3 regions of the Pantoea sp. CFCC18177 genome follow, and region 1 is predicted to be linked to each of the others. Evidence: predicted binding sites of a transcription regulator. Region 1 holds the regulator's gene; each other region holds the start of a gene.

The links. The regulator LexA, encoded in region 1, represses DNA repair genes until DNA is damaged. The targets are predictions, from matches to a motif close to TNCTGTATGTACATACAGNA.
Region 2: the regulator LexA is predicted to act here: its motif matches at 1,710-1,729, upstream of umuD (translesion error-prone DNA polymerase V autoproteolytic subunit).
Region 3: the regulator LexA is predicted to act here: its motif matches at 2,482-2,501, upstream of metR (HTH-type transcriptional regulator MetR).

What each region holds. Positions count from the first base shown of each region.
Region 1 covers NZ_JBNBPL010000017.1:75,544-79,819, forward strand. Annotated here, with positions in the region: gene plsB (glycerol-3-phosphate 1-O-acyltransferase PlsB) at 1-1,758, opposite strand, end outside; gene ACPUC8_RS17265 (diacylglycerol kinase) at 1,886-2,254, shown strand; gene lexA (transcriptional repressor LexA) at 2,360-2,974, shown strand; gene dinF (MATE family efflux transporter DinF) at 3,099-4,276, shown strand, end outside.
Region 2 covers NZ_JBNBPL010000023.1:41,774-46,049, forward strand. Annotated here, with positions in the region: gene umuC (translesion error-prone DNA polymerase V subunit UmuC) at 7-1,269, opposite strand; gene umuD (translesion error-prone DNA polymerase V autoproteolytic subunit) at 1,269-1,691, opposite strand; gene ACPUC8_RS19980 (TonB-dependent siderophore receptor) at 1,896-3,989, opposite strand.
Region 3 covers NZ_JBNBPL010000001.1:22,017-26,292, forward strand. Annotated here, with positions in the region: gene ACPUC8_RS00105 (dienelactone hydrolase family protein) at 1-20, shown strand, start outside; gene metE (5-methyltetrahydropteroyltriglutamate--homocysteine S-methyltransferase) at 58-2,328, opposite strand; gene metR (HTH-type transcriptional regulator MetR) at 2,534-3,466, shown strand; gene ACPUC8_RS00120 (YehS family protein) at 3,559-4,041, shown strand; gene ACPUC8_RS00125 (carboxylate/amino acid/amine transporter) at 4,112-4,276, opposite strand, start outside.

The DNA.
Region 1 (4,276 bases):
AAACTTGTTCATGCCCATGGCATGGTCAAGCAGCGCTTCGGCGCTCATATCCGGAACCGTTGCTTCTGGCGAATACGGCACATTACGCAGCAGCTGGGTATAGCACTCGAGCTGTTCAATCAACTGTTCGCGGGTGAGCGAGCGCTGACGCGATGCCAGCAGTGCCGTAACACACAGGTTCATGGCATTAGCGGCGCCGGCTTCATTGATGCGCACCATTAAACGCGCCGCGATATCATTCACGGTGGGTGTCATCCAGGCTGGACGCAGTGGCTCAATCGGATCGATTGCATCACGCCATTCCGGCACGTTTTTGTTCAGGTAGTTCATCAGCGGCAAAGGTTCGCCGAAGTTGACATAGCCCTGACCAAGATTGCGCAATTTACGCAAGCCGCGCACCATCTGCAGGAAGCTCTCTTTTTCCTTAGCCGCACCGCGCAGCTCTTTCGCGTAAGTGCCCACCTCCATCACGTGTTCATAACCGATGTAGATCGGCACAAACGTGATAGGGCGGCTACCACCGCGCAGCATGGCCTGCAAGGTCATCGACAGCGTGCCGGTTTTAGGATCGAGTAAGCGACCGGTGCGTGAACGCCCACCTTCCACGAAATACTCAACCGAATATCCGCGGCTGAACAGTTCGCCCAGATATTCGCGGAACACCGTGGAGTAGAGCTTGTTGCCTTTGAAGGTACGGCGAATGAAGAAAGCGCCAAGACGACGGAAAATCGGACCCGCAGGCCAGAAATTCAGGTTAATACCGGCTGCAATGTGCGGGGGCACCAGGCCCTGGTGATACAGCACATAAGAGAGCAGCAAGTAGTCCATGTGGCTGCGGTGGCAGGGCACATAGACAATCTCATGGCCGTCTTGCGCCAGCTGACGCACACGTTCGCCACCATTGACATTGATGCCCTGATAGAGACGACTCCACAGCCAGCCCATCACACGGTCAGTGACGCGAATGGCTTCATAGGAGAAGTCCGCAGCCACTTCTTCCATCATCTCGATGGCGTTCTGTTGAGCTTTCTCATGGGAAATCTTTTTGCTGCGCGCTTCGTCTTCCACTGCTTTCTCAATCGCTTTGGATTGCAGCAGTTTGTTGAACAGATCCTGACGTGCGGGCAAGCGCGGGCCCACCGCCGCCAGGCGTTGACGCGCAAAGTGAATGCGGGCCACGCGCGCCAGTTTCTGTGCAATAGACTTATCGGTACCGTGTTCCGTCGCCATCTGGCGCAGGGAAACGGTCGGCGAGAAGCGCACAAAACTGTCACGGCCGTGCCACAGAATGGCGAAGAACTTCTCTATACCATTCATCATGCGCAGATGTGGCGTGGCTTCACCCTGGATTTCGCGTCCTGGTGCGCGACCAAACATCACCGAAACCGGCAACATTTGAACGTCGAGATCAGGGTTACTGCGGTGCAAATCGAGGTAATCGTGAAACAGCTTCACGGATTCTGGATTGGCCACGAAATAGGGGATAACGCGCGGACCATCGTGAATAAACACGTGGCGCGGCAGTAGAGTACCATCGATCTCTAAGGGGGCCAGGGGATCCGGCAGATCATGTTTCAGACATTGCGCCCGCAGTGTCAGTAAGTCTGCCTTTGAATCATAAGGCAAAACGTACATCACCGGACGTGTCGGATCGATCCCATGTTCGGAGACAGGATCGGTCGGAATGACCTTACCTTTTACCAAAATAGAGAGTGGTAAATTCAATAATTTGTAATAAAGTTTACGCCAACCTGACATAGACAACTTAAAGCCTCTTGTTAGCAAAGCGCGGCAAGCATACCAGAAAGTGCAGCGAAGATCTGTGGTGACACCACCTCAGGCTGCCGAGAAATTGACGTCAAAATCAATCAAGGGTTCCACCAGCATGGCAAATAATGTCACCGGTTTTCAAAGAATAGTGAATGCAGCCGGTTATTCCTGGCAGGGGTTACGCGCTGCCTGGCAGAATGAAGCGGCATTTCGTCAGGAAGCGATCGCCGCAGTGATCGCCGTTATCGTGGCCTGCTGGCTGGATATCGATGTCATTTCTCGTGTGCTGATGATTGGCTCAGTGGTGCTGGTGATCATTATTGAAATAATTAACAGCGCCATCGAAGCGGTGGTGGATCGCATCGGCGAAGAGCGGCATCCGCTGGCAGGACGCGCAAAAGATATGGGTTCAGCGGCGGTATTACTGGCTATCTTGCTGGCCCTGTTTGTCTGGATCACACTGCTCTGGTCCCATTTGCGATAGCCATTCCAGATTCACCGCGCTGCGCTAATTCGCCGCTGTTTTGGTTTTCATTTCGCCAATACCTGTATATACTCACAGCGACTGTATAAACAACCAGGGGGCGGGATGAAAGCGTTAACAGCAAGGCAGCAACAGGTCTATGATCTGATTCGCGACCATATTAACCAGACGGGCATGCCGCCAACGCGTGCGGAAATTGCTTCGCAACTGGGATTTCGCTCGCCCAATGCTGCTGAAGAGCATCTGAAAGCGCTGGCGCGTAAAGGTGTTATCGAAATTGTTTCGGGTGCTTCACGCGGTATTCGTCTGCTGATGGAAGAAGAAGTCAGCGAAGGTTTACCGCTGATTGGCCGCGTAGCCGCCGGTGAGCCGCTGCTCGCGCAGGAACACATCGAAGCGCACTATCAGGTTGATGCCAATCTGTTCAAACCTAACGCTGATTTCCTGTTACGCGTAAGCGGAATGTCGATGAAAGATATCGGGATTATGGATGGCGATCTGCTCGCGGTGCATAAGACTCAGGAAGTGCGTAATGGCCAGGTCGTGGTGGCGCGTATTGATGATGAAGTCACCGTAAAACGCTGGAAAAAGCAGGGCGCTATTGTACATCTGCTGCCCGAAAATACCGATTTCCAGCCGATCGTGGTCGATACGCGTGAACAGTCTCTGACCGTTGAAGGTCTGGCTGTGGGCATCGTGCGTAACGGAGAATGGCTCTAATCTCTTTTTGAACTCCCCCGCTGCGGTAGCGCTTATCGCAGTATGAAGTACTGATTCTTTGCGTCGGACTTTTGTGGTTCAGCGTGAGGAATCAGGCTGATCTTCGCAACAACGGAACGGGCGGATGCGGCTGTTTTCCTCTTCAGATAAAGCACTCTGGCGGCTGGCGCTGCCGATGATTCTCTCCAATATTACTGTCCCGCTGCTCGGCGTGGTTGATACGGCGGTGATTGGTCATCTCGATAGTCCTATTTATCTGGGCGGCGTGGCTGTCGGTACTACAGCGACCAGCTTCATCTTTATGCTGCTGCTATTCCTGCGCATGAGCACCACCGGGCTGACGGCCCAGGCCTTTGGTGCCAATGATAAAACCGCACTGGCGCGCGCGTTGATACAACCCTTATTGATTGCTTTGGTTGCAGGCTTGTCGTTTGCGCTGCTGCGAACGCCTGCGAGCACTCTCGCGGCAACGTTGATGGGCGGTAGCCCAGAAGTGCAGCAGCAGGCGCAAATATTTATCGAAATTCGCTGGCTGAGCGCGCCGGCCACACTGGCCAATCTGGTGATTCTTGGCTGGCTGCTAGGCGTGCAGTATGCCAGGGCGCCCATGGTGCTGCTGATCGTTGGGAACCTGGCCAATATTCTGCTCGATTTACTCTTCGTACTGAAACTGCACTGGGGCGTGGCGGGGGCTGCGGCGGCAACCGCATTGGCAGAATATGTGACGCTGGGAGTCGGTTTATGGATGGTAGCGCGCGTGCTCAGGCTGCGCGGTATCCATTTTACGCTGCTCAAGCAAAGCTGGCGCGGTGATGCTGCGCGCCTGTTCCGGCTCAATCGCGACATTATGCTGCGTTCGCTGATGGTGCAGATTTGCTTTGCCTCTCTCACTCTGTTGGGCGCGCGCATCGGGCCAGACGTGGTGGCAGTCAACGCGGTATTGCTGATGTTCCTCACCTTTACCGCCTACGCGCTGGATGGCTTTGCCTATGCGGTCGAAGCATGCTCAGGGGAGGCTGTCGGGGCAAAAGATCGCAGCCGATTATTACTTATCTGGCATGCAGCCTGCCGTCAGGCGGGGATTGTCGCGTTAATGTTTGCCCTGATATACGCCTTTACCGGTCCATATATCGTGGCGCTGCTCACTTCGCTGGAGACACTGCGTGAAATAGCCGATCGCTATTTAGTCTGGCAGGTGATTCTGCCATTGGTCGGCGTATGGTGCTATCTGCTGGATGGCATGTTTATTGGTGCCACGCGCGGACGCGAAATGCGCAACAGCATGGTGATGGCAGCGGTGGG
Region 2 (4,276 bases), on a different contig from region 1:
GCAAATCTACTTTGCAACAGGCAAGTCAACATATCGGGTCGTGTAAGCCGGAGATAACATCTCGCGTTTCATCGACCAGGCTTTCTGTATCCCTTGTCCAGCAAACCAAAGATGACCTTTTCCTTTTTTATTGATGTCATCTATCACATGCATCAGTGCTTCACTGTTGGCCTGCGGTTGGATGCGATCAAACAGGTCCAGTTGCGCGATGCCCTGACTGTAAAAGTCACCCAACATGACGCCTGCTTTCATATAGCGACATCCTTCCCGCCAGATACGATCTAATGCTTCCAGAGCAACACGAATAATGTCGCGTGTGTCGTTAGTCGGCGTCAGCAACGAACCAATTGCCTGATTACCGTAAAAAACTTCACCTTCAGCATGGGGACTGGTGCGAATAAACACGCCAATCTGTCGACAATATTGCCGCTCTCCACGCAGTTTTTCGGCGGCACGCACGGCATAGTTGCACACGGCCTCTCGCATATCGGCATAGTCAGTGATGCGCCCGGCAAAAGAGCGTGAGCTGATGATCTGCTGTTTGGTTGGCACAGCCTCTTCCAACTCCAGACAAGGTTCACCACGCAGTTCCCGCACGGTGCGCTCCAGCACCACATTGAAATGCTTGCGGATAACCCAGGTACTCTGCTCGGACAAATCTTTGGCAGTGATAATGCCCATGTCGTTCAGTTTTTTACTGATACGACGCCCGACACCCCATACCTCTTCCACCGGCACCAGTGCCAACAGTTTCTTTTGTCGTTCAGGGTTGGAGAGATCCAACACACCACCGGTTTTCGTCCATTTTTTTGCCGCATGGTTGGCCAGTTTGGCCAGGGTTTTGGTGGGCGCGATGCCTACCCCAACCGTCAAATGCGTCTCACGTTGGATCCGTTCACGAACTTCCCGGCCAAACTCTTCCAGCACACAGCAATTACGCACCCCCGTGAGATTCATAAACGCTTCGTCAATCGAGTAGATCTCAACGGCGGGTGCCATCTCTTCCAGTATCGTCATCACGCGCAGGCTCATGTCTGCGTAGAGCGCATAGTTAGAACTGAACACATGCACGTTATGGCGACGTAGCTCATCTTTGATTTTGAAATAGGGGCCGCCCATACCAATCTTCAACTTTTTGGCCTCCGCAGAACGCGCGATGACACAGCCGTCGTTGTTGCTTAACACGATCACCGGCTTGCCTTTGAGATCGGGTCTAAACACCGTCTCACATGAGGCATAGAATGAGTTCACATCCACCAGCGCGAACATTATTTTTTCAACGTTTTGATGACATGTTGCACAACTCCAAAGATCTCAAACTGGTCTGGGTCAGAGACGGGAATGATGGCGTGTGCGGCATTCATCGGTTTGAGATGCAGGTAAGGCTTCAGCATCAACTGCTTCACCGTAAACTCACCGTCTATGGCGGCCACCACCACATCGCCCTGCTCTGCTCTTAGCGAGCTATCCACAATCAGCATATCGCCGTCACTGATCCCACCTTCAATCATCGAGTCACCGCTGACTTTAATGAAATAGGTTGCGCTGGGATGCGCGACGCAGAGGTCGTTGAGGTCAATACGTTGCTCAACGTAGTCCTGGGCTGGCGAGGGAAAACCACAGGGCACACGGCTGATAAACAGGGGCAAGCTGAGGATGGCGCGGATTTCCGCGGGCTGATAAAACACCATGATGATGGCCTTCAATAATACTGTATATAAAAACAGTATTACCAATCCCCTCGGTTTGATCAACTCAGATCTTGGGGGGTTGTGCAAACCGATTGGCAGGAAAGAAGATTTAGTTTGATCGGCGTTTGACAGTGGATTAACCACCATCCCACACGGAACAGGCGGTGCCTTAGCGGGCACCGCCTGACGTCAGGGATAACGGGGTTAGAACTCCACGCTGGCGCTGAGCACCAGGTTACGTGTTTCGCCTTCCGCTACGCGCAGATTACCGCCGCTCGAGGTGTAATAATGCTTGTTAAAGATATTGTTGAGATTCAACTGCAGATGCGTTTTTTTACCCAGCAGTTGGTTATCCCAGCCAATAAAACTGTCGGCAACGGTATATGCAGGCAGAGTAAAGCTGTTGCTTGGATCGCCCGTACGCGTGCCCATATAACGCACCCCTCCGCCGAGACGGAAACTGCCCGGCAACAGATTTAAGTGCAGATTATGGCTTAAATAGACCGCCCCGGAATTTCGTGGTGCGTTTTGCAGACGGTTGCCATTATTCGTCGGATCGGTTTTATCGTTAACAATTTTCGCCTGGTTGTAGCTGTAATTGGCACTGATATCCCAGTCCGGCAAAATCTCTCCGTTCAGCTCTAGCTCAACGCCGCTGGAGCGGGCTTTATCCACGGCATAGGTTCCCTCGTTTAACGCTAAGGCAACATTGCGCTCATCGATACGGTAAAGCGCAACCGTGGCCAGCAGGGCTGGTGTCATTTGCCATTTACTGCCCACTTCATAGGTTGTGCCCTGTTCCGGTGCTTCGACGTCACCGCTGTCATCCGGGTTAGTAGAAGGTGTAAACGATTTACTTAAGCTGCCATAGAAAGAGACGGTCGGTGTCAGCTTATAAATCAACCCGGTTTGCGGCAGGAACTTATTCCCTTCGTCGCTGTAAGTCAGTGTGGAATTACTGCCTCTTGATTCACGTTGCTCATAATGCTGATAACGGGCACCGGCGACAGCAGTCCACTGCGAAGTCAGGTCAATACTGTCTTTAAAATAGACGGAACGATTGTGAATGCGGTTGAGCAGATTACTGTCAGCGGTTTTCTCCGTACTGCTGTCAGTGATGGTATCCAGGCCATAGACCGGATTGCTCAGGGTGAAGTCGTTATTCTTTGTACCGTTATAAGCGTGAGCACGATAGGTTTGGTTCATTTCATAATCAGTGCCGACCACCAGATTATGCACCATGCCAAATATTTCTGGCGTACCAATGGCGTCCCAGGAAACATATTTTGTTTTATGGTTAAAGCCACGGAACGCATCCGGACGCCGAGTGACAACACCGGTAGTAGTATTAATGGCGGTGGTGGTCATGGTGTTGCTGCTGTACTTACGTTGGTTCATACCCAAGGTTACGCGAGTCGACCAGGTATCATTAAACTGATAATCCCAATGGGTATTAAATGTCTGATTACGCCCCCACGCTCGGTTCGAATAATCATCCAGACGGGTTTTGTAGCCGATATCAATCGGTTTTCCATCAATAAATGCCGTACCACGGTCGTACGGAATATCGTATTGATAGCTTTCATAGCTGATATAAAAGCTGGCGTTATCGCCATACCATTGTAATGAAGGCGCCAGTAAATTGTGTTTTTCATTACCGTATCCACGCCAGTAGTTCTGCGCTTGCTTCTCAGCAATCAGACGAAAAGCAAAACCATTGCCCAGTGGTCCCGTAATATCAATATTTCCGGCCCCGCCGCCGGTGCTGTTGTAATGCCCACCGACAATGGTGTGCCAGTCATATTGTGGTTTTTTACTGACGACATTAATCATCCCGCCGGGATTGAGGATACCGTATAACAGCGAGGAGGATCCTTTTAATACCTCGACATGATCCGTAGTCGCATCAAGATTAAGCCCCTGGCTGCTACGGATACCGTCACGGAAAACAGATCCATCAGAGTTTGAACCAAAGCCGCGACGAACAATGCCGTCTTCTGTCTGGCCCAATGTATTCGCTTGCGACGCACCACTAACAAAACGCATGGCGTCGGACACAGTAGTAGACTGATAATCTTGCAGCTGTTTTTGTGTCACGACACTGACTGACTGCGCTTCATTCAGTTTCGACGTCGGTGTTTTACTGGCGACGGAGGTGGTCGGGCTGGAGTATCCATTATCAGCTTGTACCGTTGGTTCAGCAGCGGTAACAGTAAGGGTATTATTATCATCAGCGGCAAAACTGCTGGCTGAAGATAATAATGCACCACTGTAAACCGCAAGCCATATTTTCCCCATGGAATGCTTGCGGCGCTGAGCGGATTTATATTGGCTCATTCTTGACTCTTATCCCCTGAAATTAACACAAACTGTTTTTTATGGTTTGACCCCATCCTGTCATGCTTCCGTCTGTGATTGAGCGGGGTAGCGTGGTCGGCAGGTCCGGTATTTTTTTCGAAAAAATGCACATCCAAATGCAAGTGATAATCATTTCATCATGATTTGATGTAGTAGTAAATATGCAATGTCGGTCTTAACACTACAGGTTTGCGTCATCAATATTCAGGAAAAAGCGGTGCCATCCA
Region 3 (4,276 bases), on a different contig from region 1:
GCGTAGCACCCAACGCCTGATCAGTCAGGGGCGCACTCGCGCCCCCAAATGCCCCTGTTAAACCTTTTCACCCCGCAGGTTTTGCGCCGCTTTGACCATGTTCGCCAGAGCCTGACGCGTCTCCGTCCAGCCACGGGTTTTCAAACCGCAATCAGGATTCACCCACAAACGCTCTTCAGGGATACTCAGCGCCGCTTTGCGGAGCAGGTCTTCCATCCAGGCCACACTTGGCACGTTAGGAGAGTGGATGTCATAGACGCCGGGGCCGATTTCGTTCGGGTATTCAAACGCTTTAAACGCCTCCAGCAGATCCATATCAGAACGCGAAGTTTCGATGGTGATGACATCGGCATCCAGTGCGGCAATCGCATCCATGATGTCGTTGAACTCGCAGTAACACATATGGGTGTGGATCTGGGTCGCATTTTGCGCCACCGCGGCGTTGAGGCGGAAGGCATCAACCGCCCATTTCAGATAGGCCGCCCATTCAGACTGGTGCAGTGGCAGGCCTTCACGCAGCGCCGGTTCATCAATCTGGATGATGCCGATCCCGGCTGTTTCCAAATCTTCCACTTCATCACGCAACGCCAACGCAATTTGTTTGGCGATGGTTTCACGCGTCACGTCCTCGCGCGGAAATGACCAGCACAGAATCGTGACGGGGCCGGTGAGCATACCTTTAACCGGTTTGTCGGTCAGTGACTGCGCATACTGCGCCCACTCAACGGTGATGGCTTGCGGACGGCTGATGTCGCCAATAATGACCGGTGGTTTCACGCAACGCGATCCATAGCTTTGTACCCAGCCGTTTTGCGTGAACACGAAGCCATCAAGGTTTTCGCCAAAGTATTCAACCATGTCGTTACGTTCCGCTTCACCGTGTACCAGCACGTCAAGCCCCAGCCGCTCTTGTTCGGCAATTGCCTGTTTGATGTGTTGGGCGATACCCGTGCGGTAGTTTCCGCTGTCGATGTTGCCTTTTTTGAAGTCGAGACGCAGGCCGCGGATTTCAGTGGTCTGCGGGAATGAGCCGATAGTGGTGGTTGGCCAGGCTGGCAGGTTGAAGCGCTGACGCTGTGCCTGGGCACGTTCACGATAGTGGCCCGGACGTTCCACGTCTTTAGCCTGAATTTTTGCCAGACGCGCCTCGACGGCGGCATTGTGAACACGCGTTGAGTGAGCACGGGCACGAATCGGTGCACTCCACGCCGCCAGTGAAGCGGCATCTCCATTATTCAGCGCGTTGCTCAGCAGTGACAGCTCAGCACACTTTTGCAGGGCAAAGGCAAACCAGCTTTTCACTTCCTCATCCAGCCGGGTTTCCACACTCAAATCGATCGGGCTATGTAGCAGTGAGCACGATGAACCCACCCACAGCTGCTGGCGCAGTCCCACCAGCGGCTTCAGGCATTCAAACCAGCGACTCAGGTCAGCACGCCAGACGTTACGACCGTTAATTACGCCGACGGACAGTAGCCATTCAGCGGGCAGCTGTTGGTGAATGTGTTGGATGTCATCTTTACCCTGCACAAGGTCAACATGCAGGCCCTGTACGGGCAGGGTTTTGATGACATCAAGGTTCTGACCAATGCTGTCGAAATAGGTGGTGAGCAGCAGTTTGACGTTGCCTTGCAGCGCTGCGTAGGCCGGTTTGAAGGCATCACGCCACGCTGACGGCAGTTCCAGCGCCAGGGCAGGTTCGTCGATTTGCACCCATTCGATACGGCGTTTTTTCAGCTCTGCCAGGACTTGCTGGTAAACCGGCAGGATCTCTTTTAGCAGTGTCAGGCGATCAAACGATTCACCTTTGACTTTGCCCAGCCACAGATAAGTGACCGGCCCCAACAACACAGGCTTAATCTTGTGACCCAGCGCCAGCGCTTCGTCCACTTCATCCAGCAGTTGGGTCCAGCTGAGCCTGAACTGCTGACCTTGGGTGAACTCGGGCACCATGTAGTGATAGTTGGTGTTGAACCATTTGGTCATTTCAGCCGCTGCCGCGGGCTCACCGCTGGGCGCACGACCACGACTAATGCGGAACAGGGTGTCGATATCGATAGAACCGTCTTGATTTTGGTGGCGTGCGGGCACATTGCCGAGCAGCAGGCTAGTACTTAGTACGTGATCGTACCAGGCGAAATCGCCGACCGGCAATAAATCTACGCCCGCCTCTTTTTGCTGTTGCCAGTGTCGGGCCCGCAGTTCACTCCCTACGGCCAGTAGCGCTTGTTGCGAGCTGAGGCCTGCCCAGTAACTTTCCAGTGCTTTTTTGAGTTCACGACGCAGACCAACGCGAGGGAAACCGAGTGTGTGGTTCAGAATGCTCATTGGGTGTACTCCAAACGATGCGAACCCTTTATCTTCATCCAGCAAGCATGATGGCGGTCCGCTGAAGGCTTATACTGGACAAAAAGAGAGTGGCCGTATCGCTTGCTTGAGATGTTTAGCCGTCCAGATGTTTACACCGCTATCTTCTGCGGGTACTGTATGTTCCTCAAGCGCAATCTGTTCAATCTCGATGTGAAGGACTCTCATGATCGAACTCAAACACCTGAGAACGCTGCAGGCGTTACGGAATACCGGCTCTTTAGCTGCCGCCGCCGCCCAGCTTCATCAGACACAATCGGCGTTATCTCATCAGTTCAGCGACCTGGAACAGCGGCTGGGCTTTCGCCTGTTTGTGCGCAAGAGCCAGCCGTTGCGGTTTACGCCGCAGGGGGAGATTTTGCTGCAGTTGGCCGAGCAGATTTTGCCGCAGATTCAGCAGGCATTGCAGGATTGCCACGAGCCACATCAAACCACGCTGCGCATTGCCATTGAGTGCCACAGTTGTATTCAGTGGCTGACACCCGCCTTGAGTAATTTCCGTAAGAGCTGGCCGCAAGTGGTGATGGATTTTAAATCTGGCGTGACTTTTGATCCCCAGCCAGCGTTGCAGCAGGGGGAGCTGGATGTGGTGTTGACCTCAGATATTCTGCCGCGCAGCGGGTTGTTCTATACGCCAATGTTTGATTTCGAGGTGCGTTTGGTGTTGGCACCGGATCATCCGCTGGCGCAGCGTGAACATATTTCGCCGGAAGATTTGGCTGATGAAGTGTTGATGATTTATCCCGTTCAGCGTCAACGTTTGGATATCTGGCGTCATTTTCTGCAACCCGCTGGCGTGACCCCCGCCTTGAAGAATGTGGATAATACGCTGTTGTTGATTCAGATGGTGTCGGCCCAGATGGGCATTGCCGCGTTACCCCATTGGGTGGTGGAGAGTTTTGAGAAGCAGGGCCTGGTGGTGACCAAGACGCTGGGTGATGGTTTGTGGAGCCGCTTATATGCTGCGGTTCGCGATGGCGAGCAGCGTCAGCCGGTGTTAGAGGCGTTTGTACGATTTGCCCGTCAGCACGCCTGTGACCATTTGCCCTTTGTCCGCGATGCCGCGCGTCCGGGTTCACTTCAGTCCGTTTCTTTATGATCCCGCGGGCGGCGTGTGTCGCCCGTGCTGTTATCCCTGCCCTGCCTGCTCTATAATGCGCCGCCTCAATCCGCGACCAAGAGAGTTTCACCATGACGAGTAACGATGTTCTGCGCAGCGTGCGCTATATGCTTGATTTGAGCGATAGCAAAGTGGTGGAGATTTTTGCCTTAGCGGGCAGCGAAGTGCCATTGGAAGATGTGCAAGCGTGGATGAAGAAGGATGATGATGCTGCGTTTCGTAAATTGCCTGACGTGCTGATGGGCTATTTTCTGAACGGGTTGATTTTCTATCGCCGTGGCAAGAGTGAAGATGCGCCTGCACCGTCGGTAGAGCGCCGCATGAATAATAATATTTTTATCAAGAAGTTGCGTATTGCCTTTGCTTTGAAGACAACGGATATCACGGAAGTGTTGCTGAAAGCGAACTTCAAGGTGTCTCAGGCAGAAGTGGGCGCGATTTTCCGCAATCCGGATCATAAGAATTACCGCGAGTGCGGTGACCAGATTCTGCGTAACTTTTTGAAGGGACTGACGATGATTCATCGTCTTGCGGCGCCAGCGAAAAAGGCGTAGTCGCTTGGAGATCGGAGCAGGGTCGGATATAGGCCGCTCCGATCATGAAGGAATCTCACATCCCTCTGGCTTAAGCGCTGCTTTTTCCTAGCACCCAACGCTTATGAACGTAGAGTGAAGCAAAAATCACGATGGCTCCGGCAATAAAGCTTGGCCAGTGTGGTTTTTCCTGCCAGATGGCCAGATTGACCAGCAAGCCCGCCGGTACGTGCATGTTGTTCATGATACCCAGCGT